3 regions of the Amycolatopsis sp. PSD-21 genome follow, and region 1 is predicted to be linked to each of the others. Evidence: riboswitches for the same ligand, from Rfam matches in the RefSeq annotation. Region 1 holds a riboswitch; each other region holds the start of a gene.
What was found. Region 1 has a riboswitch for cobalamin ahead of ACZ1DY_RS27945 (peptidase). Riboswitches for the same ligand answer to the same signal wherever they lie in the genome.
Positions count from the first base shown of each region.

Region 2: another riboswitch for cobalamin. It lies ahead of ACZ1DY_RS28790 (ABC transporter substrate-binding protein); the one in region 1 lies ahead of ACZ1DY_RS27945 (peptidase).
Region 3: another riboswitch for cobalamin. It lies ahead of metE (5-methyltetrahydropteroyltriglutamate--homocysteine S-methyltransferase); the one in region 1 lies ahead of ACZ1DY_RS27945 (peptidase).

Region 1 covers NZ_CM145712.1:5,984,883-5,992,443, reverse strand. Annotated here, with positions in the region: gene ACZ1DY_RS27950 (helix-turn-helix transcriptional regulator) at 1-781, shown strand, start outside; gene ACZ1DY_RS27945 (peptidase) at 899-1,903, opposite strand; cobalamin riboswitch at 1,936-2,061, opposite strand; cobalamin riboswitch at 2,174-2,241, shown strand; gene ACZ1DY_RS27940 (hypothetical protein) at 2,331-4,775, shown strand; gene ACZ1DY_RS27935 (flagellar hook-length control protein FliK) at 4,772-5,350, shown strand; gene ACZ1DY_RS27930 (ABC transporter substrate-binding protein) at 5,347-6,267, shown strand; gene ACZ1DY_RS27925 (energy-coupling factor transporter transmembrane component T) at 6,267-7,379, shown strand; gene ACZ1DY_RS27920 (ABC transporter ATP-binding protein) at 7,376-7,561, shown strand, end outside.
Region 2 covers NZ_CM145712.1:6,149,393-6,156,953, reverse strand. Annotated here, with positions in the region: gene ACZ1DY_RS28805 (ABC transporter ATP-binding protein) at 1-1,075, opposite strand, end outside; gene ACZ1DY_RS28800 (ABC transporter permease) at 1,072-1,857, opposite strand; gene ACZ1DY_RS28795 (ABC transporter permease) at 1,851-2,792, opposite strand; gene ACZ1DY_RS28790 (ABC transporter substrate-binding protein) at 2,794-4,302, opposite strand; cobalamin riboswitch at 4,405-4,531, opposite strand; gene ACZ1DY_RS28785 (class I SAM-dependent methyltransferase) at 4,571-5,314, shown strand; gene ACZ1DY_RS28780 (TMEM175 family protein) at 5,290-5,943, opposite strand; gene ACZ1DY_RS28775 (DUF6790 family protein) at 5,954-6,451, opposite strand; gene ACZ1DY_RS28770 (MarR family winged helix-turn-helix transcriptional regulator) at 6,509-6,928, shown strand; gene ACZ1DY_RS28765 (MFS transporter) at 6,932-7,561, opposite strand, start outside.
Region 3 covers NZ_CM145712.1:3,481,434-3,488,994, reverse strand. Annotated here, with positions in the region: gene ACZ1DY_RS16855 (ribonucleoside-diphosphate reductase subunit alpha) at 1-1,558, shown strand, start outside; gene ACZ1DY_RS16850 (ribonucleotide-diphosphate reductase subunit beta) at 1,641-2,717, shown strand; cobalamin riboswitch at 3,035-3,256, shown strand; gene metE (5-methyltetrahydropteroyltriglutamate--homocysteine S-methyltransferase) at 3,358-5,631, shown strand; gene ACZ1DY_RS16840 (cytochrome P450) at 5,771-7,216, shown strand; gene ACZ1DY_RS16835 (putative bifunctional diguanylate cyclase/phosphodiesterase) at 7,414-7,561, shown strand, end outside.

The DNA.
Region 1 (7,561 bases):
CCGTGTACCGGAGCTGGACGAGGCGGCCGAGGGGATCGCCGAACGCGGTCTCGGCAGGCCCGCCGCGGTCGCCGCGTGGGCGAACGCCTGTCTGGACCTCGCCGAGGACCGGCCCGACGACGCGTTGAGCAGGCTCGAAGATCTCGCTTCGGGTGTCTCCGGCGACCAGCCGGTGATCCGGGTGCTGGCCACCCCGCAACTCGTCGAAGCGGCCGTCTGTTCCGGGCGGCCCGAACGCGCGCTGGCCGCGCTGGAGGTGTTCGACCGCTGGACCCTCGCGGGCGCGGAACCCTGCTGGCTCGCGCTGAGCCACCGTTGTCACGCGCTGACCGCGCCGGATCCGGAGACCGCGGAACGGCGTTTCGTACGGGCCATCGAGGCGCACCGGCGGGCGGGCGGCGCGATGGAACTCGCCAGGACCCGGTTCGCGTACGCCACCCTGCTGCGACGGCATCGCCGGACCCGCGACGCCCGCGACCAGTTCCGCGATGCCTTACGGGGCTTCGAAAACGTCGGCGCCACCCGGTTCGCCGAACGGGCGCGGGCCGGGCTGCGGGCGACCGGCGAGACCGTCGACACCCCGCACCGGTCGCTCGCCGGGCTCACCCCGCAGCAGGACGCCATCACCCGGCTGGTGGCGGCGGGGGAGACGAACAAGGAGATCGCGCGGCGGCTGGTGATCAGCCATCGCACGGTGGATCACCACCTGCGGAACATCTTCACGGCACTGGGAGTGCGGTCCCGGGTGGAGCTCGCGCGCCGCGTCGCCGCCGGCGAATGACGAACTCGCGTGATCGAAGGCGTAACTCGCGTGTTTGGAGCCGTAACTCGCGTGATCAGCGGCGTGACTCGTGAGTTACGCCTCCAAACACGCGAGTCACGTCTCTGATCACGCGAGTTACGGGCAGGCCAGGACCGGGGCCTGCGGACGTCCGCCGCCGTGCAGGTCGCTCAGCGGAACCCTGGCCAGGCCGAGGATCGCCTGCGCGGTCGCGCGCGGGGCGGTCGACGGGTTCAGGCCCGTGGCGTCGTAGGCGATCGCGCCGCGGTCCGCCTCGGCGCCGGCGCAGCCGGTCTGCAGCGACCGCAGGAATTCCCGCGCCTTGATCGCGGCGGCGGGGCGGTGCCCGGCCAGCGCCTGCGCGGCGAGGCCGGTGCTGTTGGCGTTCGGCGCGTCGGTGGCGAAACCGAAGCCGCCGTTCGGGTGCTGCTTGGTGACCAGCCAGGAGGTGCCCTCTCCGGCGTTCACCGCGTCACCGGTGGCGCGCAGGGCCTGGACGACCGTCGCGGTCGCGTCGACGTCGCTCACGCAAGTCGCTTCGCCGAAGTTCAGGGGGAAACCGCCGTCCGGGCACTGGCTGCCCGCGAGGAACGCCACGGCCCGCGCCGGCGCCTCGCCGGTGCGGTCCAGCGCCAGCAGGGCGAGCGACTGCGAAAGAGCGTTGGAGTAGTCGCCGTATTCGGACCGGTCGGAGAACCGGCCGGACGGCGTGAGCAGCGAGAGCAGGCCCGCCTTCAGATCGACACCGCCGAACGACGCCGGGTCCTTGCCGCGGATCTGCGCGGCGAGCAGCAGCTTGGCGTGCGCGCCCGCGTACGCCTCCGTGCCACCGCCGACGTAGGCCGTGGTGATCTCCGGTTTCGCCAGCCACGCGATCGCCTTGCCCGCGTTCGTGTCCGACACCCCGGCGGCGGCGAACGCGAAGATCGCGTCGATCGTCAAACCCTGGTCGGGGAACTTCTGGCCGCCGAAGTCGGCTTCGAACCGTTCCCCGTCGGTCATCTGCCTCGCGAGCCAGCCCGCGGCGGCGTCCGCCTTGTTGTGGGTGGCCGCGGCCGCCGCCGGAGCGGCGACCAGCCCGATGCCGCACAGCAGCACGACAGCGAAAACCAAACGTCTCATGAGAACCCTTTCCCGCATTTCCACGACAGGAGTCGGTGACACCGCGCGACGTGGGTGACCGGGCTCGCCTGGAGGCACACCGTTGCGGGACAGCGCCGGACTCTCACCGGACTTCCCCCACGACCGCGCTGAATCGGACGAACCGAAGAGTACCGCCGAGCGCGAAGGACCGGTGTGATCCTGATGACCGACCTGGTCAGCGGTGCCTGCCGGAGGTGATCGAGTGTTAACCTCGCCTCGCTCGACAACAGAACACCGCCGCCCGTGACGGGGAAGCCGGTCGAAATCCGGCGCTGTCGCGCAACCGTAGGCCCTTCACCGGGGCGAGCCGGGATACCGAACGGGCGGATGAACGAACCACTGTCGCGATAAACAGGGGTGACCGCGGCGTCCCGCGCCGTCCTCCGTCACGCCGCAAGGAGGAGCCATGCGCCGCGGGTACCTGGCCGCGATGGCGTTCGCCGTCAGCGTCGGCGTGGTCGCCGCACTGCTCACCGGGACGGCCGCCGCCGTGAACGACCTCGGCGCCGCGAAGGCGAATTCCCGCTGGCTCGCGACGAAGCTGAAGCCGGACGGCACGCTCGAGAATCCCAGCGGTGGCACACTGCCGGACCACGGCGTGATGCTCGACGTCCTTTTCGCGATGTACGCCTCGGGCGACGGCACGAAAGCCGAGCCGATCATGAGGTTCCTCGACGAAGAAGGCCACGCCACCGACTACTTCACCTGGGACGGGCTGATTCCCGGGGGCGGGTACGACAAGGTCGTCGTCGGCGGCTCGCTGGCCAAGATGCTGGTCGCCGCGCAGGTTTCCGGCCGGGACCCGCGAAACGTCGACGGATACGACCTGGTCGCCGAGACCCATGCCGCGATCATGCGCAAGGGCCCCGACAAGGGCCGGATCAGCGACTACTCCAAGGATCCGGAGCACACCGGCCCGGTGAACAACGACGCGAACACCTTCGGCCAGGCGCTCGGCGTCATCGGGCTCGCCGCGGCGGGGGAGAGTGAACGGCTCGCCATCGACAAGCTGCTGACCCAGCAGTGTTCCGAGGGCTACTTCCGCCTCTTCTTCAAGGACATCCCGACGAACGAGACCGGTGACCACGTCACGCCGGACGGCCGCAAGATCTCGACCTGCGACGAGGGGAAACCGCTCGACCTGTCGCCGTCGGACGGCGACGCCACCGGTCTCGGGCTCTCGGCGCTGCTGGCCGCACGGAAGGCGGGCGCGACCGGGCTCGACGCGCCGATCGCCAAGACCGTCTCGTGGCTCAAGGCGAACCAGACCGCCGGTGGCGGCTGGGGTGGTGGCGTCAGCACCGAAGCGCCGAACACCAACAGCACCGGCCTGATCGTCCAGGCGCTCGCCGACGCCGGCGGCGCGGACGCGGCGGTGGACAAGGGCGTGCGGTACCTCAAATCCGCGCAGGCGAACGCCGCCGCCGACTCCGGTACCAAGCTCGCGGGCGAGCTCGGCGCGATCGCCTACAACCCCGCCGACTACGAGTCCGCGCGCACGTCGGGGATCAGCGGGCTCGACACCTGGATCCGTGCGGGTGCCCAGGCTTCGCTCGGGTTGGCGCAGGTCGGCTTCTACGCGCTCGCGAAGGGTGACGTCCGGCCGCCGGCCAACGTCGCCCCGGCTCCCACGACGACCACCATCACGACCGCGGTGACGCCGCCGCCCAGACCCAGGAAGGCGGGCACGCCCACCGGCCTCCAGGTAAGGACGGAGACGGCGATCGCCATCCCGGACACGGCGACACCGCCCGTCCGCCTCGGCGCCTACCTGGCGAACCGGCTCTCCGGCGGTGACCACGTGGAGGTGGCCGAGGACGGCAAGACCTACGTCGACTACGACGCCACCGCCGACGTGGTGCTGGCCCTGCGAGCGCTGGACCAGCAGCCGGACGCGGTCGCCCGCGCGTCGCAATTCCTGCTGAAGCCGGAAGCCGTCCAGGCCTATGCCCACGGCGCGCCGTATGAGCAAGGCGAGGCGTCCTATGCCGAACCGCTCGCGAAACTCGTGCTCGTCGCCGAGTTCGCGAAGTCGGATGCCGCCGGGCCACTGCGCGCCGATCTGGTGAAGCTGCGCGGTGCCGACGGCGAGTTCACCGACACCGGATCGTTCGCCGATGCCGACGAGACCGTCGAGCGGCATGCTTGGGCGGTGCTCGCCACCGCCGCCGATCCCGGGCCCGCGGTCGAACTGCTCCTTTCGCGTCAGTGCGCCGACGGAACTTTCCCGAAGCATCTCGACACCGTGGAATGCGGCTCCGGCGACCTCGCCGCGACCGCAGCCGCGGTCACCGCGCTGGCCGCGCGGCCGCACACCGACGCCGCGCCCCCATCCCGGCGCCCGGACGGCTGGACCGAGCGGCGTGTGTCGGCGTTCGTCTCCGCGGTGGGCGCGCTCGGCGTCCGGCCGACCGGCGAGGGCGTCGTCACCGGAGAGGGCGGAGAACCGGACGTCGCGTTGAGCGCCGCCGTCGCCGCCGCACGGCAGGCCGCCGGCCTCGACGTGAGCGGAACGGCGCGGTCACTGGGCAAGCTGGTCCGAGCCGACGGCGGTTTGGCCAAGGGATCCGCCGGGGAGACCGACTTCCCGACCAGTCTGGCCGCCGCGCAAGGAGTCGCGGGCCGCTCTTGGCTGACCGCGGCCGAGTCGCCGCTCTCGCCCGCGATCCGGCTGCCGCTGACCGAGGCGAATCCGTCCGCCGCACCGGTACTGGCCGCGGAGCAGTCCGGCTCCCCGCCGTCATGGCTGATCTGGGGGCTCGCCGGACTGGCCGTCCTGCTGCTGCTCACCGTGCTCGCCCTGGTTTTCGTACTTCGCCGTTTCACCAAGAAAAAGGGGGCAACACCATGAAGAGACTGCTCGCCGTCACGTCCGTCCTCATCGGACTGATCGGGCTTTCCGCCGCACCCGCGAACGCGGTCGACACCACCAAGGGCTACAACGGGATCTGCACCGGCCCCGACGCGCTCACCGGCGTCACCGTCGTGGTCGACTTCCAAGAGCTGGACGGCAACGGCGGGACCGCCGCGCCGACGATCACCCGCTGCTCGCCCAACGCCGCGCCGGGCACCACCCGCACGGGTATCAAGGCGTTGCAGGACGCGGGGATCGCGGTCGCCGGCACCGCCCGCTGGGGCCTCGCTTTCGTCTGCCGCCTGGAAGGCCGCCCGGCCGCGACGGAGACCATCCCGCTGTCGTCCAACCCGAACTACAAGGAAGCCTGCGTCACCACGCCTTCCCCCGGCGCGTACTGGGGTTACTGGCACGCCGACGGCTCCGGGACCACCTGGACCTACAGCACCACGGGCGCCCTCAACCGCACCGTGACCCCCGGCGGTTTCGAGGGCTGGTCGTTCTCGCTGAACAAGTCGGCGACGACCAACCCGCCGCCCGGTGTCACGCCGAGGAACCCGGCCATCCCGTGAGGAAGGTCCTTCCCGTGGTGGCGGCGGTCTTCCTGATCGCCGCCACGGCACCGTCCGCGCACGCCGTCGACCAGGGCAAGGGGTATCCCGGGTTCTGCAAGGACGACACCGGGGTCACCGTGGTGGTGGACTTCCAGCAACTCGGCGGCACGGCCATCGTCCGCTGCAATCCCCAGACCACCCGCGGCACCGGGCTGGACGCGCTCAAGGGCGCCGGTTTCCAGATCGCCGGGGTGCAGCGCTGGGGCGAGTCGTTCGTCTGCCGGATCGAGAACCGCCCGTCCGCGGCCGAGAACATCCCGGTCAACGGCCGCGGGGAGTACCGGGAGCCGTGTGTCGACACGCCTCCCGCGCAGGCCTACTGGTCCTACTGGCACGCCTCGAACAACTGCGCGTGGGACTACAGCCAGTGGGGGCTCAAGAACCGCGACTTCACCCCCGGCGGCTTCGAGGGCTGGTCGTTCTCCTTGAACGCCACCGCCAAGAGCAACCCCGTCCCGCGCGTCTCCGCCGTGCGGCCCGGCACCGAGGGCCGGCCTTGCGTGCCGCGCGAAGAGGCCAAGCCCGCCACCGGCGATCCCGGCGAGCGGCAGCAGCGACCGCAGCCGGGGGACGATCCGCGGCAAACGGCCGGTGCGGAACCGAGCGCGGGAGAAGCCCCCGCCGCGGGTACGGATTCCGGCGCGCTGCCGCCGCCCAAACCGCGTCCGAGCGCCTCGGCGCGGCCGAAGGCACCGGACCCGTCGTGGAACGTCGCGTTCACCGGAGGTGAGCACGCCGAGGACGTCAACGCGGCGATCGAGCGCGAGTCCGGGGCCAGCGACTGGGCGCCGTGGGCGGCGGGCGCCGCGGTACTGGCGTTGTGCCTGGCGGGATTCCTGATGGCGCGCAGACGCAAACGCGCGCAAGGAGCCTGATGACGTCCTACTTCCTGCCGCGCGACCTGCATCCGGCCGCGTGGTGGGTGTGGGCGCTGGGACTCGCCGTCGCCGCGACCCGCACGACGAACCCGTGGCTGCTGCTGACTATCGTGGCGATCGCGGGATACGTCGTCGTGGCCCGGCGCGGAGAGGCGCCGTGGGCGCTGGCGTTCCGGCTCTACCTGTACCTCGGCGCGTTCATCGTCGCGATCCGCGTGTTCTTCCGCATCGTGTTCGGCGGTGCCGAAGGATCCACGATCATCCTGCGGCTGCCCGAGATCCCGCTGCCGGAATGGGCGGCGGGGATCCGGCTCTTCGGCGACGTGTCCGCGGAATCGTTGCTGGGCGGGCTTTACGACGGGATGCGGCTGGCGGCGATGGTGATCTGCCTCGGCGCGGCCAACGCGCTCGCGAACCCGAAACGGCTGCTCAAGGCGATGCCGCCGGCGTTGTACGAGGTGGGCACGGCGGTGATCGTCGCGCTGTCGGTGTTCCCGCAGCTGGCCGAAAGCGTGCTGCGGGTCCGGCGGGCCCGCAAACTGCGCGGCGGTTCGGGGAAGAAGAAGATGAAGGCCCTGCACACCGTCCTCATCCCGGTACTGGAGGACGCGCTTTCGCGTTCACTGCAACTGGCCGCGTCGATGGACTCGCGCGGCTACGGCCGGGCGGGGCTGGCCGAGGCGCGGACCAGGCTGATCACGGGAACGCTGATGATCGTCGGCCTGCTCGGTGTCTGCGTCGGCGTTTACGCCACTTTGGACGGTTCGACGCCCCGCTACCTCGCCGCGCCGGTGCTTTCGGCGGGAGTCGTGATCGGGCTGGCCGGCTTCCGGTCGGCGGGCAAACGGGTCCGGCGCACGCGGTACCGGCCCGATCGCTGGCACCTGCCGGAAATCGTCGTCGCCGTCAGCGGGATCGGGGTCGCGGTGACCCTGTTCGTGACCTCCAGCGTGAACCCGATGAACATGAACCCCTCCCTGATCGACCTGTCATGGCCGTCGCTGTCGTGGGCGCCGTTGTTCGGGGTACTGGTGGGCGTGCTGCCCGCGTTCCTGACCCCGGCCCCCGAACCTCCTTACGCCGCACTAGAAGAAGAAGCCCGCGCATGATCGAACTCGACCACGTTTCCTTCACCTACCACGGCCGCACCGAACCGGTGCTGTCCGACGTGACGCTGTCCATCGGTGAAGGCGAACTCGTGCTGTTCGCGGGCCGGACGGGCGCGGGCAAGTCGACGCTGCTCGCCACGATCAACGGTCTCGTCCCGCATTTCACCGGCGGCCACCTCGAG
Region 2 (7,561 bases), 160 kb from region 1:
GGCTGAGCCCGCGAAGGAGGCGGGCGGTGTCGGCCACCTGGTCGAGCACGTCGCGGAATTCGTCGAAGGACGCGCGGCTGTCCTGATGGACGTATTGGATCGCACGCAGTTGCGCGCGGGTGCGACGACGGGCGAGGCGGGGAAGCCGGACGCCGTCGATTTCGATGGTGCCCGCGCTCGGTGGAGTCAAACCGGCGAGAGCACGGGCGAGTGTCGTCTTGCCCGCGCCCGAGACGCCGGTGAGCGTGGTCCGGCTGCCGGCCGCCAGCTCCAGGTCGAAGTCCTCGACGAGCGTCGTCCGCCCGGCGCGCACGGTGAGTCCGCGAACGACGAGCACCGGCGAAGACGGTGAAGGGGGCGGCGGGCCTTCGAAACGCACGGGGTCGGGGAGCGTCGGGGACGGCACCAAGCGGTGGTCGCGGAGTTCGGCGACGTCGCCGTCCAGGGCGCGGGCCAGCGTGAGGTCGTGGGTCAGGATCAGCAACGCCGTCCCGGCCCGGGAAAGCTCCGCGAGCCGGGCGGTGAGCACGGCCCTGTTCGCCGCGTCGAGACCGCTGGTCGGCTCGTCGAGGACCAGCACCCGGGGCCGGTTCACGAGGGTGGTGGCAAGCGCCATGCGCTGCTGCTGTCCGCCGGACAACTGATGCGGGAACCGCCGCCACAACGCCTGTTCGAGCCCCGATTCCGCCAGCGCGGTGCGGGCCGCCGCCAGCCGGGCGGCACGGCCGTGGTGGCGGAGGGCGGCGAGTTCGGCCAGCACGGGCCCGCAGCGGCGGACCGGGTCAAGTACCGCCGACGGCTGCTGCGGCAGGTGGCCGATGACGCCTGCCCGCGCCCGCCGCAGTTCGGAAGCGGTCCGGCCCAGCAGCGGGGATCCCGCCAGCATCACCGACCCGGACAGCGTGATCCCCGGGCGAGCCTGTCCGGTCGCGGCGAGACCCAAGGTGGTCTTTCCCGTGCCGGACGCGCCGAGCACGACGAGTACCCGGCCCGGTTCGAGGGACAGTGAGACGTCGTCGAGCAGAACGGTTTCCCCGGCGCGGGCGGACAGCCCGCTGATCTCCAGGACGGTCACGGGATCACCCGCCTGGCGGCGAGCAGCCGGTCGGCGACGAGGTTCGTGCCGACGCACAACGCCATCAGCAGCGCGGCGGGCACGAGGACCACCGCGGGCGAGGTGTAGAGCGCTTCGCTGTTGCGTTCGATGACCACGGCCCAGTCCGGGGAGTCGGCCGGCAGGCCGAGACCGAGGAAGTTCGCCGACGCCAGCAGGTAGAGCACCACGCCGAGACGGGTGCCGGCGTCGGTCGCGACGGGGCCGGCGAGGTGCCGGGCGACGTACCCGAGCTGGATCCGCCACCACGGTTGTCCTTGCAGGGTAAGGGCTTCCACGGCGGTCCGGCAGCCGGGCGCCAGCGCCGCGGCCCGCACCACGCGGGTGATCGCGGGCAGCTGGAGCACGGCGACGACGGGAATGAGCACGCCCGGCCCCCGGTGCCCGGTCGCGGCGAGCACCATGAGCACCAGCAGCGAGGGGAAGGCCAGCACGAGATCGAGGGATCGCATCACGGTTTCGTCGGCCAGGCGTCCGCGCCCGGCCGCGACCAGACCGAGCGGCACCCCGATCAGATAGGCGAGCCCGAGCGCGGCGGCCGTCATGCCGATCACGGGAAAGCCGCCCGCGAGGATCACCGTGAGCGCGTCACGGCCGAGGACGTCGGTGCCCAGCGGATGGGTGCCGTCGGGTGTCTGCCACGGCGCCCCGACCGATTCCACAGGGCCCGCGATCACCGGCCCGGCCATGGCGAGCGCCAGCGGTACCGCGAGGAGGGACCAGCCCAGCATCCGTTTCACCACGTGGCACGCTCCCGCTGCGGCGTGAGCCGATGCGCCACGAGGTCCGCGACGAGGTTCCCGAGCACGACCACCCCGGCGAACAGCAGCACGTAGCCCTGCACCTGCGGGATGTCCCGGTTCTGCACGGCCTCGACGAAACCCGTGCCGAGCCCGGTGATCGCGAACAGGGACTCGACGATCACCGTGCCGGTCAGCAGGCCTTCGACGGCGCGGGCGAGTTGCTGCACGGCGGGCGCCGCGGCGGCGGGCAGGAGATGCCGCAGCACCACGGTGCGTTCGGGCAGGCCCAGCAGGCGCAGGTGCCCGGCCACCTGGCCCCGGGTCTGCTCGGCGATTCCGATCCGGAGTTGCCGGGCGACGTCGCACAGCTGCCGGGCGACCAGCACGATCACCGGCAGGACGAGGACTTCGGGGCGTGCGGTCAGGTCCGTTCCGGCCGCGGTCGCCGGGAGCAGTCCGGTGTAGACGGCGAATCCGGCGACCAGCAGCAGACCGAGGACGAACTCGGGGATGGCGTGCAGGAACAGCGTGACCGAGGTGAGCATCCGGTCGGTCCGTGATCCTTCGCGCAGCCCGCAGGTCACCCCGATGGCCAGCGCGAGCGGTACGAGCACGAGCAGGGTCACCCCGGCGAGCACGGCGGTGGCGGCGAAACGCCGGGTGATCTCGTCGGTCACCGGGGCACCGGTCACGAGCGACCGGCCGAGATCCCCGCTCATCAAACCCGAAATCCAGTGCCCGAACCGGTCGAGGACCGGCTGGTCGAGGCCGAGCCGGTGGCGCACGGTCGCCACCTGCTCGTCGGTGGCCTGCTCGCCGAGCACGACCGACGCCGCGTCGCCGGGAAGCAACGCGGTCACGGCGAACGTCGCGACCAGCACGAACATCGCCTGCAGTACCGCGAAACCCAGCCGCCGGGCGGTGTAACCCGGCACGTCAGGACAGCCGGGCGCGGTCGAACCTCGCCCAGTCGAAGGTGTTCGGCGGCGCGGTCACCAGTCCGGAAACCCGCTTCGACACACCGATCGTCCAGGTGCTGAACCCCCAGGCGAGCAGGCCTCCGGACGCGTGCACGATCCGCTGCGCGTCACCGAACAGCGCCAGCCGGGCACCTTCGTCCGCGGTGGCCGCCGCCCGGTCCATGAGGGCGTCGAACTCCGGCGAGGCGAAGCCGTTGACGTTGTTCGAACCGCCGGTCCGGAAGCGCTGGTTGAGGAACGTCGGCACCGGCAGGGTGGCCGTGCGGGTCAGCGCGGCGACGCCCTTGGTCTTGATCTCGCTGAAATAGGTGCTCGACGCGCGCGTGTTCGGCGTGACCTTCAGCCCGATTTCCCCGAGCTGCCGGGAAATCAGCGTGGCCGCGGTGGCGAAACCCGGGTCGACGTCGCTGGTTTCGACGGCGAAGGCCAGCCCCTCCGCGCCCGCCTCCCGGACGAGCGAGCGGGCCAGTTCCACATCGCGCCCGCGCTGGGGGATACCGGCGGCGTACCCGCGGAGTCCCTTGCCGAACAGGTCGTTGCCGATCTCGCCGCGGCCGGCCAGTGCGACGCGGTTCAGCGCCTCTCTGTCCACTCCGGACAGTACGGCGCGGACCAGCCTCGGGTCGGCGAACGGCGGCTGCGTCACGCGCAGGATCATGCCCTGCATCGTCGTTCCCTTGGCTTCGAGCAGCGAGACGCGCGCGTCACCGGCCAACCGGGCCGCGGTTCCGGCCGCGAGATCGTGGGCGTAGTCGACCTGCCCGGACAGCAAGGCGTTGACGCGCGCGGCTTCCTCGTTGACCGGGACGAATTCCAGTTCGCCGACGTTCGGCGCACCGTCCCAATGGGACTCGTTCCTGCGGAACACCGCCGGGCCGCCAGGGGTGAACGAGACGAACCGGAACGGGCCGGAGCCGACCGGCGCCGTGAAGTCCGTCGTACCGGCGGGCACGATCTCTGCGCCCGGAGCGCCCCAACCCGACGGGAACTCGAAGTCGGGCGCGGTCAGGATCAGCTCGATTTCGTTGGGGGACACCGCTTTGCTGCGGCCGAAATCAACCTTCGCGAAGTACTGCCGTGATGAGGAGGCCAGCGCGGGATCGGCGATCCGCCGGAAGGTGTAGAGCACGTCGTCCGCCGTGACCGGACGGCCGTCGTGGAAGGCCGCCCGCCGCAGCCGGATCCGCCAGCGCGTGCCCGAATCGTCGCTCTCCCAGGACTCCGCGAGCCGCGGCCGCAACGAGGTGTCGGCGTTGTAGGCGACCAGCGTGTCGAAGAGCGCCTTTGCCCTCGCCTGGTCGACGAAAAGGGAGACCTGCGCCGGGTCCAGCGTCTCCTTCGAGCCGCCCGCGGCGAACGCGACCCTCAACCGGCCTGTGTCCGCCGGCGCGGTCCCGCACGCGGCCAACGGCGTGAGAGCGGCCAGGGCGAGGAGCCGCCGGCGGGTGAGCGGATGACGCGTCATAGGAACCTCCGGGACATCGAGCACTGTCCCGGGCGCGCGGCCGCACGTGAACGGGACCCCGCTCCGTACTCCACGACAGTTGGGGCTGGCGGTACCCGGCGGGCAGTCCGGCTCTCGGCACCGGGAGTCCTCCCAGGCCGATCACGGTTGCGGGTCAGCGCCGGATTCACACCGGCTTCCCCCGACGGGCACCTTCTTGCGTTGTGGCGCCCACGGTAACCCATGACCGCGGTGTGCTACACAGGATCAAGATCACGAAGGGAGGCCGGTGGACGAGAAGCTCGCGGCGGACTGGGTGCGCCGGTGGGACATCCAGCAGGAACGCTACATCGCCGACCGCGAAGAACGCTTCGCCGTGCTGATCGACGTCGTCGAGCACGTATGCCGTGGCGTCGCCGAGCCGCTGGTGCTGGACCTCGGCTGCGGACCGGGATCGCTGGCCACGAGGCTTGCCGGGCGGCTCCCGCGGGCACGGATCGTCGGCGTCGACAACGACCCCTTCCTGCTCGCGCTCGCCAGGGCCACCCGGCCGCCGGGGGCGGAAATCGAGTACCTCCAGGCGGACCTCGCCCAGAGCGGCTGGCTGAAGTGGGGGCCGGTCGACGCCGCGGTCTCGACGACCGCGTTGCACTGGCTGCGTCCCGAGCGGCTCGCCGAGGTCTACCGTGACCTCGCCGGAGCGCTGAGGGCGGGCGGAGCGCTCGTCAACGGTGATCACTTCTACGACGAACAGCCTGCCATCCGCGAACTCGCCGAGGTGGTCAAGAACCGGCGGGCGGAGCGTGCCGGGGTCGGCGCCAACGAGGAATGGAAGGCCTGGTGGGCCGCGGTCGCCGCCGATCCCGCGCTGCGTGAGCGGTTCACGGCCGACGAGCTGCGCGGCATTTCGACCGGCTACGGCAACCGGTTGAGCCCGCAGGAACACACCAGGCTGCTCCGGGAAGCGGGCTTCGCCGAAGTGGCCCCGGTGTGGCAGTTCGGCGACGACTACGTCCTGACGGCCTTGCGCTGACGCCGATCCGGCCGTCGGTCCTGGACGCGTCGGGCGACGGCGAGCACGACAGGCGCCGCGAGCCAGCACAGGTAGGCGGCGGTGTCGTTAGTCAGGAACGAGACGGGTACGGAGATCCCGAACACCGCGGCGAGGCAGACGCTGCGAGTCAGGCTTTGGGCGAACACCTTCGGCGGCCCGCCGGTCCCGTACAGGTGTCCGCGCCGGATCTCCCGGATGATCAGCGCGAACGACGCCGAGGCCAGGACCTGCACCATCGCGTACACGCTGAACCGGAGCGGGAAGGCGCCCTCGGCGGTGATGACCCGCGTCGCGAACGGCATCAGGACCTGCATGAACAGCCAGGCCAGGGTGAGGCTGATCAGGCGCCCGTTCAGTGCGCGGACGTAGGGGAAGATCTCGTGGTGCGCTCGCCAGTGCGCGGAGATCACCACGAAGCTGAGCGCGAAGGCGATGTATTCCTTGCCGTGGGCCGAGATCGAGCTCAGCATGGCGCCGGTGGTGTCGCCGTGGGGGATCGGGAGATCCAGCGCCAGCAGGGTGAGCGCGATCGCGATCACCGCGTCGGCGAAGATGCCGAGCCGCTCGGCGGCGGCCTTTCCGATCGCGCCGCCGGTCTGTGTCGTCATGGTGAGTGCCTCAGGCGGCGATCTTCGCGGCGAGGCGCCGCGATCGCAGGGCCAGGACGATCATGACCGCCGGGAGCAGGACGTCGGTGACGAGCACTCCGCCGGTGTTGCCGGGGGCGTGGTCATCGTTGGCGAACCATTGGTAGACGTGGCCGATCGCGGCTCCCCAGAGGAACATCCCGCCGGCGATGCCGATGGTGAGGCGTTCGCGCGCGGAGGCCGAGGCGGCCCGGAAGCCCAGGACGGCCAGCGCGAGGTTGGCGAAGGCGATCTCGAACATGAACGGCGTCCGCTCGAAGCCGATCGCCGTGGCCATGACGTCCGGGAAGGCGAGGAAGGCGACCGTCATCCACAGGCTGCCGCAGCCGAAGGCGCCGATGGCCCACCAGCGCTGCCAGATTTCGAGCCGCTCCTGAGACGACGTCGCGTGGCGGGCGCGGAGGAAGGCTCCGGCGGCGGGCACGACGACCCAGACCAGGGGGAAGGCGGATTGGGTGAAGTAGTTCATGCCTTCAGTCTTACCTAGTTAATATTAACCCGTCAACACTGATGGTAGGGTGGCTCCGTGGACGACGGACTCGCGGACCTGCTGCACCGGGTGGTCATGCTGATGGGCGAAGCCGCCCGTCGGCGCGCCGACGACCCAGACGGTTTGACGTACAGCCAGATACGGCTTCTGGGCACGCTCGAGGAGATCGAGCCGGCGACGCAGCACCGGCTCGCCCAGGCGCTGTCGGTCTCCGACCCGGCGATCAGCCGGGCCCTGCGGCCACTCGAAGCGGACGGTCTGGTGCGGATCACCGTCGATCCCGAGCACGCGCGCCGACGGCTGGTCCGGCTCACCGATCTCGGCCGGAAAGCCTTCCACGCCGCGGGAAAGCCGCTTTACGACGAGCTGCGCGAAGGGCTCATCGCGGCGGGCTTTCCGTACGAGCGCTATCTCCAGGACACCGTCCGGCTGGCCGAAATCCTCGCGGCCGACTGAGCCTTACCGGGCTTTTTCCAGCACCAGCGGGGTTTCCGCGGCCGGCAGGACGCGTGCTTTCGCCTTCACCCGAGACAGCATGACCGCGCACACGATCGCGAAGAGGAGGGGCACCGTGGCCGCCACGACGATGTCCCGCGCCGCCAGCGCCTGCCCGATGAGGACGCCCGCGATCCCCGGCCCGACGATGGAACCGAGCCGTCCCAGCGCGGCCGCCCAGCCCACACCGGTGGTCCGGGAGCCGGGCGGATAGGTCGCCACCGCGAGGGCCAGCTGGCCGAGCTGCGCCGACACCACGCCGACTCCCGCACCGGCGAGGCACAGGAGCAACGCGGTGTCGCCGAGGGACGCCTTCGCCGCGATGATCATGAACACCCCGCCGATGGCGGGCATCAGGATCATCGCGCGGGCGATCCCCAGCCGTCCGGCGAGCGGCAGCAACGCCAGGCCGCCGATGATGCCGCCGAGGGTGAGGAACGCGAGACCGAGCGGAGCCTTGGACGGGCTGAAGCCGTATCCGGTGAGCAAGGTGGGGATCCACGAGATCAGGACGTAGGAGGTGATGAAGACGAGGAAGGAGAAGGCCCAGATCAGCGTGGTGGGCAGGCGCAGGGCCGGGTCGAAGAGCCTGCC
Region 3 (7,561 bases), 2.5 Mb from region 1:
GCCGAACGAGACCCCGGACCTGCACGACCTCTACGGCAACGCGTTCGCCGAGCGCTACCGCGAGTACGAGGCCGCCGCCGAACGTGGCGAGCTGAAGGTGTTCCGCAAGGTCCGCGCGGTCGACCTGTGGCGCCGCATGCTGACCATGCTGTTCGAGACCGGCCACCCGTGGATCACCTTCAAGGACCCGTGCAACCTGCGTTCGCCGCAGCAGCACGTGGGTGTCGTGCACTCGTCCAACCTGTGCACCGAGATCACGCTGAACACCACCACCGACGAGGTCGCGGTCTGCAACCTCGGCTCGGTGAACCTGCTCAAGCACGTCACCCCCGAGGGCCTCGACACGAAGCGCCTCGAGAAGACCGTGCGCACGGCCGTCCGCATGCTCGACAACGTGATCGACATCAACTTCTACACGATCCCGGAGGCGCGCCGCTCCAACCTGCGCCACCGCCCGATCGGGCTGGGCCTGATGGGCTTCCAGGACGCGCTGTTCGAGATCGGTGTCCCGCTGTCCTCGGACGAGGCCGTCCAGTTCGCGGACACCAGCATGGAGCACATCAGCTACTACGCGATCTCGGCCTCGACCGACCTCGCCGAGGAGCGCGGCCAGTACCAGACGTTCGAGGGTTCCTTGTGGAGCAAGGGAATCCTGCCGATCGACTCGATGCAGCTCCTGATCGACGCGCGACAGGGCGACGCGCTCGACGTCGACACCTCGTCCACTTTGGACTGGGCGCCGCTGCGCGAGCGGGTCAAGACCGTCGGTATGCGCAACTCCAACGTGATGGCGATCGCGCCGACCGCGACGATCTCCAACATCTGCGGGGTCGGGCAGTCGATCGAGCCGCTGTTCCAGAACCTGTTCGTCAAGTCGAACATGTCCGGTGACTTCACCGTGGTGAACCCGCACCTGGTCCGCTCGCTCAAGGAGCGCGGGCTGTGGGACGAGGTCATGGTGTCGGACCTGAAGTACTTCGACGGCAGCCTCGGCCAGATCGACCGCGTGCCGGACGACCTGAAGGCGCTGTACGCGACCGCGTTCGAGATCGAGTCCAAGTGGCTGGTGGACGCCGGTTCGCGGCGCCAGAAGTGGATCGACCAGGCGCAGTCGCTGAACCTGTACATCGCGGCGCCCAGCGGCCGCAAGCTCGACGAGCTGTACCGCTACGCCTGGCACAAGGGCCTCAAGACCACGTACTACCTGCGGGCGCGGTCCGCGACGCACGTGGAGAAGAGCACCCTGCGCGGCACCGACGGCAAGCTGAACGCGGTCTCGGCCACCCCGGCCCCGGCCGCACCTTCGGCACCCAAGCCCGCCGCCCCGGCCCCGGCTCCCGCCGCTTCGCCCGCCCCGTCGGCTTCCGCCGCGGTCCCGCCGTCGCCCGCCGCCGCGGTCTCGCCGTCGCCCGCCGCCGCGGTCCCGGCCGTCCCGGTGACCGCCCCGGCCGCCAAGCCGGAGCCGAAGGAGATGCCGCAGGTCTCGGACGTCGACTTCGTCGCCACCGACGGCGCCGCCTGCCGGATCGACGACCCCGACTGCGAAGCCTGCCAGTGACCGCCCGTCGTGAGTGGCGATTCGTGTTCTAACCCGAATCGCCACTCACGACCCACCCGACCCACACGTGAAGTGAGCCTTTATGACCACCTTTGACGCCTCCGCCGACGCCACCGGCCTCGGTGAGATCGAAGTCGGCGCCGCCCGCATCAACGTCGACGACAAGCGGATGATCAACGCCCGCGCCGACGTCAACCAGCTGCTGCCGATGAAGTACACCTGGGCGTGGGAGAAGTACCTCGCCGGCTGCAACAACCACTGGATGCCGACCGAGGTCGCCATGCAGGCCGACATCGCGCTGTGGAAGTCGCCCGACGGCCTCACCGAGGACGAGCGCACCATGCTCAAGCGCAATCTCGGCTTCTTCGCCACCGCGGAATCGCTGGTGGCCAACAACATCGTGCTCGCGGTGTACCGGCAGATCACCAACCCCGAATGCCGCCAGTACCTGCTGCGCCAGGCGTTCGAGGAGGCCGTGCACACGCACACCTTCCAGTACATCTGCGAGAGCCTCGGCCTGGTCGAGGGCGAGCTGTTCAACATGTACCGCGAGGTCCCGTCCATCTCGGACAAGGACGCGTGGGCGCTGAAGTACACGCAGAACCTGGAGAACCCGGACTTCGAGACGGGGACGCCGGAAGCCGACCAGGCCTTCCTGCGCGACCTCGTCGCGTTCTACGTGATCTTCGAGGGCATGTGGTTCTACACCGGCTTCGCGCAGATCCTCTCGCTCGGCCGCCGGAACAAGATGGTCGGCATCGCCGAGCAGTACCAGTACATCCTGCGTGACGAGTCGATCCACCTGAACTTCGGCATCGACTGCATCAACCAGATCAAGATCGAGAACCCGCACCTGTGGACCGAGGAGTTCCAGGCCGAGGTCCGCACCATGCTGACCGAGGCGTGCGAGCTCGAGGTCGCCTACGCCCGCGACACCATGCCGCGCGGCATGCTCGGGCTCTCGGCCGAGCTGATCGAGCAGTACATGCACTTCATCACCGACCGGCGGGCGCAGCAGATCGGTCTCGCGCCGATCTTCGGCGAGACGGAGAACCCGTTCCCGTGGATGTCGGAGGCGATGGACCTCAAGAAGGAGAAGAACTTCTTCGAGACCCGCGTCATCGAGTACCAGTCGGGCGGCGCCCTCGACTGGGACTGACCCCCGCACGCAACTCGCGTGCTCGAACACGTAACTCGCGTGATCAGACACGTAACTCACGTGATTGAACACGTAACTCGCGTGATTGAGCGGCGAACTCACGTGATCAGACGGACGACACGCCGGGCGCCCTCCGCCCGGCGTGTTCCGTTTCCAAACACGCGAGTTACGCCCTCAATCACCCGAGTTACGCCCCCGATCACGCGAGTTACGCCCCCGATCACGCGAGTTCGCCGTTCAATCACGTGTGGCGTCCGTCTGGTCACGCGTGGCGTCCGGTTCGTCACATGTCCAGCGGGCCACTGGCGCGCCTCGGTACGCTCCAGGGTGCTACTGGTTCGCCCGGCCTCCCCGGCCGGTCGAGGTAACAGGGAACCCGGTGCGAATCCGGGACTGCCCCGCAGCGGTATGTGGGAACGAAAGCCGTCACCGTGCGAGACACGGTAAAGCACTGGGCATGGCGTCCCGGGAAGCGACGGCCGGTAGGCGCGAGCGAGTCGCCCACGAGTCCGAAGACCTGCCCGTGGTACGCGCGCCGACGGCGTGCGTGAGTCCGGGCCTCGTGGGATGGGCGCGACCGAACGGCGGTCACTCCTGCGCGCGCTCCGGGCTCTCACGACAAGCTCGCGAGGAGAGAGCTGTGACCGAAATCGGCACGACAGTGCTGGGCTACCCCCGGATCGGACCGGACCGGGAACTCAAGCGTTCACTCGAACGCTACTGGGCGGGCAAGATCGACGAGGCCGAACTGCTGGCCACCGGCCGCGCGCTGCGCACCCGGGCCTGGCGGGATCTCAAGGCCGCGGGACTGGATTCCGTCCCCTGCAACACCTTCTCCCACTACGACCAGGTGCTCGACACCGCCGAGCTGTTCGGAGCGCTACCGAAGCGCTTCACCACGCTCGGCCTCTCGCCGCTCGACACCTACTTCGCCGCCGCGCGCGGCGTGCAGGACGCGCCCGCGATGGAGATGACGAAGTGGTTCGACACGAACTACCACTACATCGTCCCCGAGCTCGGCCCGGACACGGCGTTCTCGCTCGCCGGCACCAAGCCGCTCGACGAGTACCGCGAGGCCCGCGCGGTCGGCGTCGAGACCCGGCCGGTGTTGGTGGGCCCGGTGACGTTCCTGCTGCTCGCGAAGCCGTCGGAGACCGCTCCGGAGGGCTTCCGCCCGCTGGACCTGCTCGACGACCTCCTCGACGGCTACGTCGAGCTACTGCGCCGTCTGCACGACGAAGGCGTCGAGTGGGTCCAGTTCGACGAGCCCGCCTTCGCGGCCGACCGCACCGAGCGGGAGCTCAACGCGCTCATCCGCGCCTATCACCGGCTCGCGAAGGAAACCGCGCGGCCCAAGATCCTGGTCGCCGGGTACTTCGGCGGTCTCGGTCGCGGCTTGGGCGTGCTCGCCCGTTCCCCGATCGACGCGATCGCCGTCGACCTCGTCACCGATGAGTCCTTTGTGGACGCTGTCGCCGCCGAACCCGCCTTGCGGGACAAGGAGGTTCTCGCCGGTGTCGTGGACGGGCGCAACGTGTGGCGCACGGATCCGGCCCGCGCTCTCAGCCGGGCGGCGACCCTGCTGGGCACCGCGCGGTCGGTCAGCGTGTCGACGTCGTGCTCACTGCTGCACGTGCCCTACGACGTCGAGCGGGAGGACGGGCTCCACCCGCGTCTCAAGGGCTGGCTCGCCTTCGCCAAGCAGAAGGTCGACGAGGTCGTCCTGCTCGGGCGCGCACTGAAGGAAGAGGGGGTCGACCTCTCCACCGCCCGTGCCGCGGCCGCGGATCGCGCGGCGGCGGCCGATCTGGCCGACTCCGGGGTGCGCGCCCGGCTGGAGGCGCTGCGGCCGGAGGACACCGTCCGCTCCCCCTACGCCCGGCGCGCGGCGGCGCAGCAGGCCGCGCTGGATCTGCCGCCGTTGCCGAGCACCACGATCGGCTCGTTCCCGCAGACCACCGAGGTCCGTAAAGCGCGGGCGGCGCACAAGGCGGGTTCGCTGGACGACGCGGGCTACGAGGCCGCGATGAAGGCCGAGATCCGGCGCGTCATCCGGCTGCAGGAAGACCTCGGCCTGGACGTGCTGGTGCACGGCGAGCCCGAGCGCAACGACATGGTGCAGTACTTCGCCGAGCGGCTGGCGGGCTTCGCGGCCACCGACTTCGGCTGGGTGCAGTCCTACGGTTCGCGCTGCGTGCGGCCGCCGATCCTGTACGGCGACGTCTCGCGTCCCGAGCCGATGACCGTCGAGTGGGCGCGCTACGCGCAGAGCCTGACCGGCAAACCCGTCAAGGGCATGCTGACCGGTCCGGTGACGATCCTGGCGTGGTCGTTCGTCCGCGACGACCAGCCGCTGGGCGAGACCGCCCGTCAGGTGGCGCTGGCCATCCGCGACGAGGTGCACGACCTCCAGGCGGCGGGTATCCGCGTCATCCAGGTGGATGAGCCTGCCCTGCGGGAACTGCTCCCCCTGCGCGCCGCGGCGCATGAGGCGTACTTCGCGTGGGCCGTTTCGTCGTTCCGCCTCGCGACGTCCGGGATCGACGACGCGACGCAGATCCACACGCATATGTGCTACTCGGAGTTCGGCGACGTGGTCAAGGCGATCGACGCGCTCGACGCCGACGTCACCAGCATCGAGGCCGCGCGGTCGAAGATGGAGGTCGTCACCGACCTCGGCGCGGCGGGCTTCGGCCGCGGCGTCGGGCCGGGCGTCTACGACATCCACTCGCCGCGAGTCCCCGGCGTCGACGAGGTCAGCGGGCTGCTGCGGACCGCGGTCGGCGCCGTGCCCGCCGAGCGGATCTGGGTCAACCCGGACTGCGGCCTGAAGACCCGCGGCTACGCCGAGGTCGAGCCGGCCCTGCGGAACCTCGTCGCGGCCGCCCGCACGGTCCGCGCCGAACTGGCCTGACCGGTCCGTGAAGGCCTCCTTCCCTACCCTCAAGGTAGTGAAGGAGGCCTTCACGGAACTTCCATCGAGGTATTGTCAGGACGTCAACAAGGGTGCGATGGTGGAGTGGTAACCGATCTCAGCGGGGAGATGGTCACCCATGGCGAACGCCGTCGAAAAGGTCACCGGGGCGCTGCGCGAGCGGGTCCCGCCGCTCACCTCGATCCCCCTGCCACGTTCGGTCGACCAGCGCTGGCTCGGCGCGACGTGGCCGGTCCGCGAACTCGCGCCCGCTCCTCCCGGCCTCAAACCCGTCCTCGGCGACGAGGGCCCGCCGGTCATCGGCCACGCGCTGGACTTCATGCGTTTCGGCATCGAGTTCGGCCTGAAACGCTACGAGACCTACGGCCCCGTCTCGTGGATGGGCGCGTTCGGCCGCCGCATCGTCGCGCTCACGGGCCCGGAGGCGACGCAGATCGCGTTGGTGAACAAGGACAAGGCCTTCTCCCAGGAGGGCTGGAAGTTCTTCATCGAGCAGTTCTTCGACCGCGGCCTGATGCTGCTCGACTTCGGCGAGCACCACCTGCACCGCCGGATCATGCAGGCGGCGTTCACCCGGCAGCGGCTCACCGGCTACGTCGACCAGATGGGATCGGCCCTGCGCGAGGGCGTCGCCGCGTGGGCGGACCGGCCGAACCCGCGGATCTACTGGTCCCTCAAGCAACTCACGCTCGACGTCGCGACGCGTGTGTTCATGGGCATGCGGTCCGGCGACGACGCGGCCTCGATCAACCGCGCGTTCGTGAACTCCGTGCGCGCCGGCACGGCCATCGTGCGCTTTCCCGTTCCCGGCGGCCGCTGGGCGGCGGGCCTGCACGGCCGCAAGGTCCTCGAACGCTACTTCTCGGCGAACCTGCCCGCGAAACGGGCGGGCGACGGCGACGACCTCTTCACCGCGCTGTGCCACGCCACCACCGAAGACGGTGACCGCTTCACCGACTCCGACGTCGTCAACCACATGATCTTCCTGATGATGGCCGCGCACGACACGTCGACGATCACCAGCGCCGCCGCCGTCTACCACCTCGCCAAGAACCCCGAGTGGCAGGAACGCGCGCGTCAGGAGTCCCTCTCGCTCGGCGACGACGTGCCGGACATCGAGGCGCTGGAGACCCTGACGACACTGGACCTGGTGATCAAGGAATCCCTCCGGCTGGTGGCTCCGGTTCCTTCCCTCACCAGGAAGACCGTGAAGGACACCGAGGTCCTCGGGCATTTCATTCCCGAAGGGACACTCGTCGGGGTTTCCCCCACCGTCAACCATTTCTCGCCCGAGCACTGGACCGACCCGATGCGTTTCGACCCGGACCGCTTCGGCGAGGCACGCCGTGAGGACAAGTCGCACCGCTACGCGTGGATGCCGTTCGGCGGCGGCGCGCACAAGTGCATCGGCCTGCATTTCGGGACGTTCGAGGTGAAGGCGCTGCTGCACGAGATGCTGCGGGCGTATCGCTGGTCGGTGCCGGAGGACTACACCGCACGCTGGGATTACGTGTCCCTGCCGGTTCCGGCGGACGGCCTGCCGATCCGCCTGCGGTCTCGATGAGGCCACACCACTATCGAGTACTCTTGGTAACTTCCGGTCACCACTCGTGTAGCAGCGATCACCCTTTCAGCCGGTAGACACCCCGGATCGCGCATGATGCCGTGGCACTACACCCGGCCGGCTCATACCTAGTGTGGGCCCATGGGCTCGGACACCCGGTCTGAGCTGGCCATCGACCGCGCATTAAGAGGTGAAGTGTGCCCGAACCTGGTTCCGCGCCAGGGTTGGTGGACGTCGCTCGGAGATGGGCCGAGACGCTCGCTGACACTAAAGGAGTATCGCTTCCCAAGGAGCAACTCGAACAACTGCTGCTCGGTGTCGCCAAGGACGCCGTCCTGGCCGAGC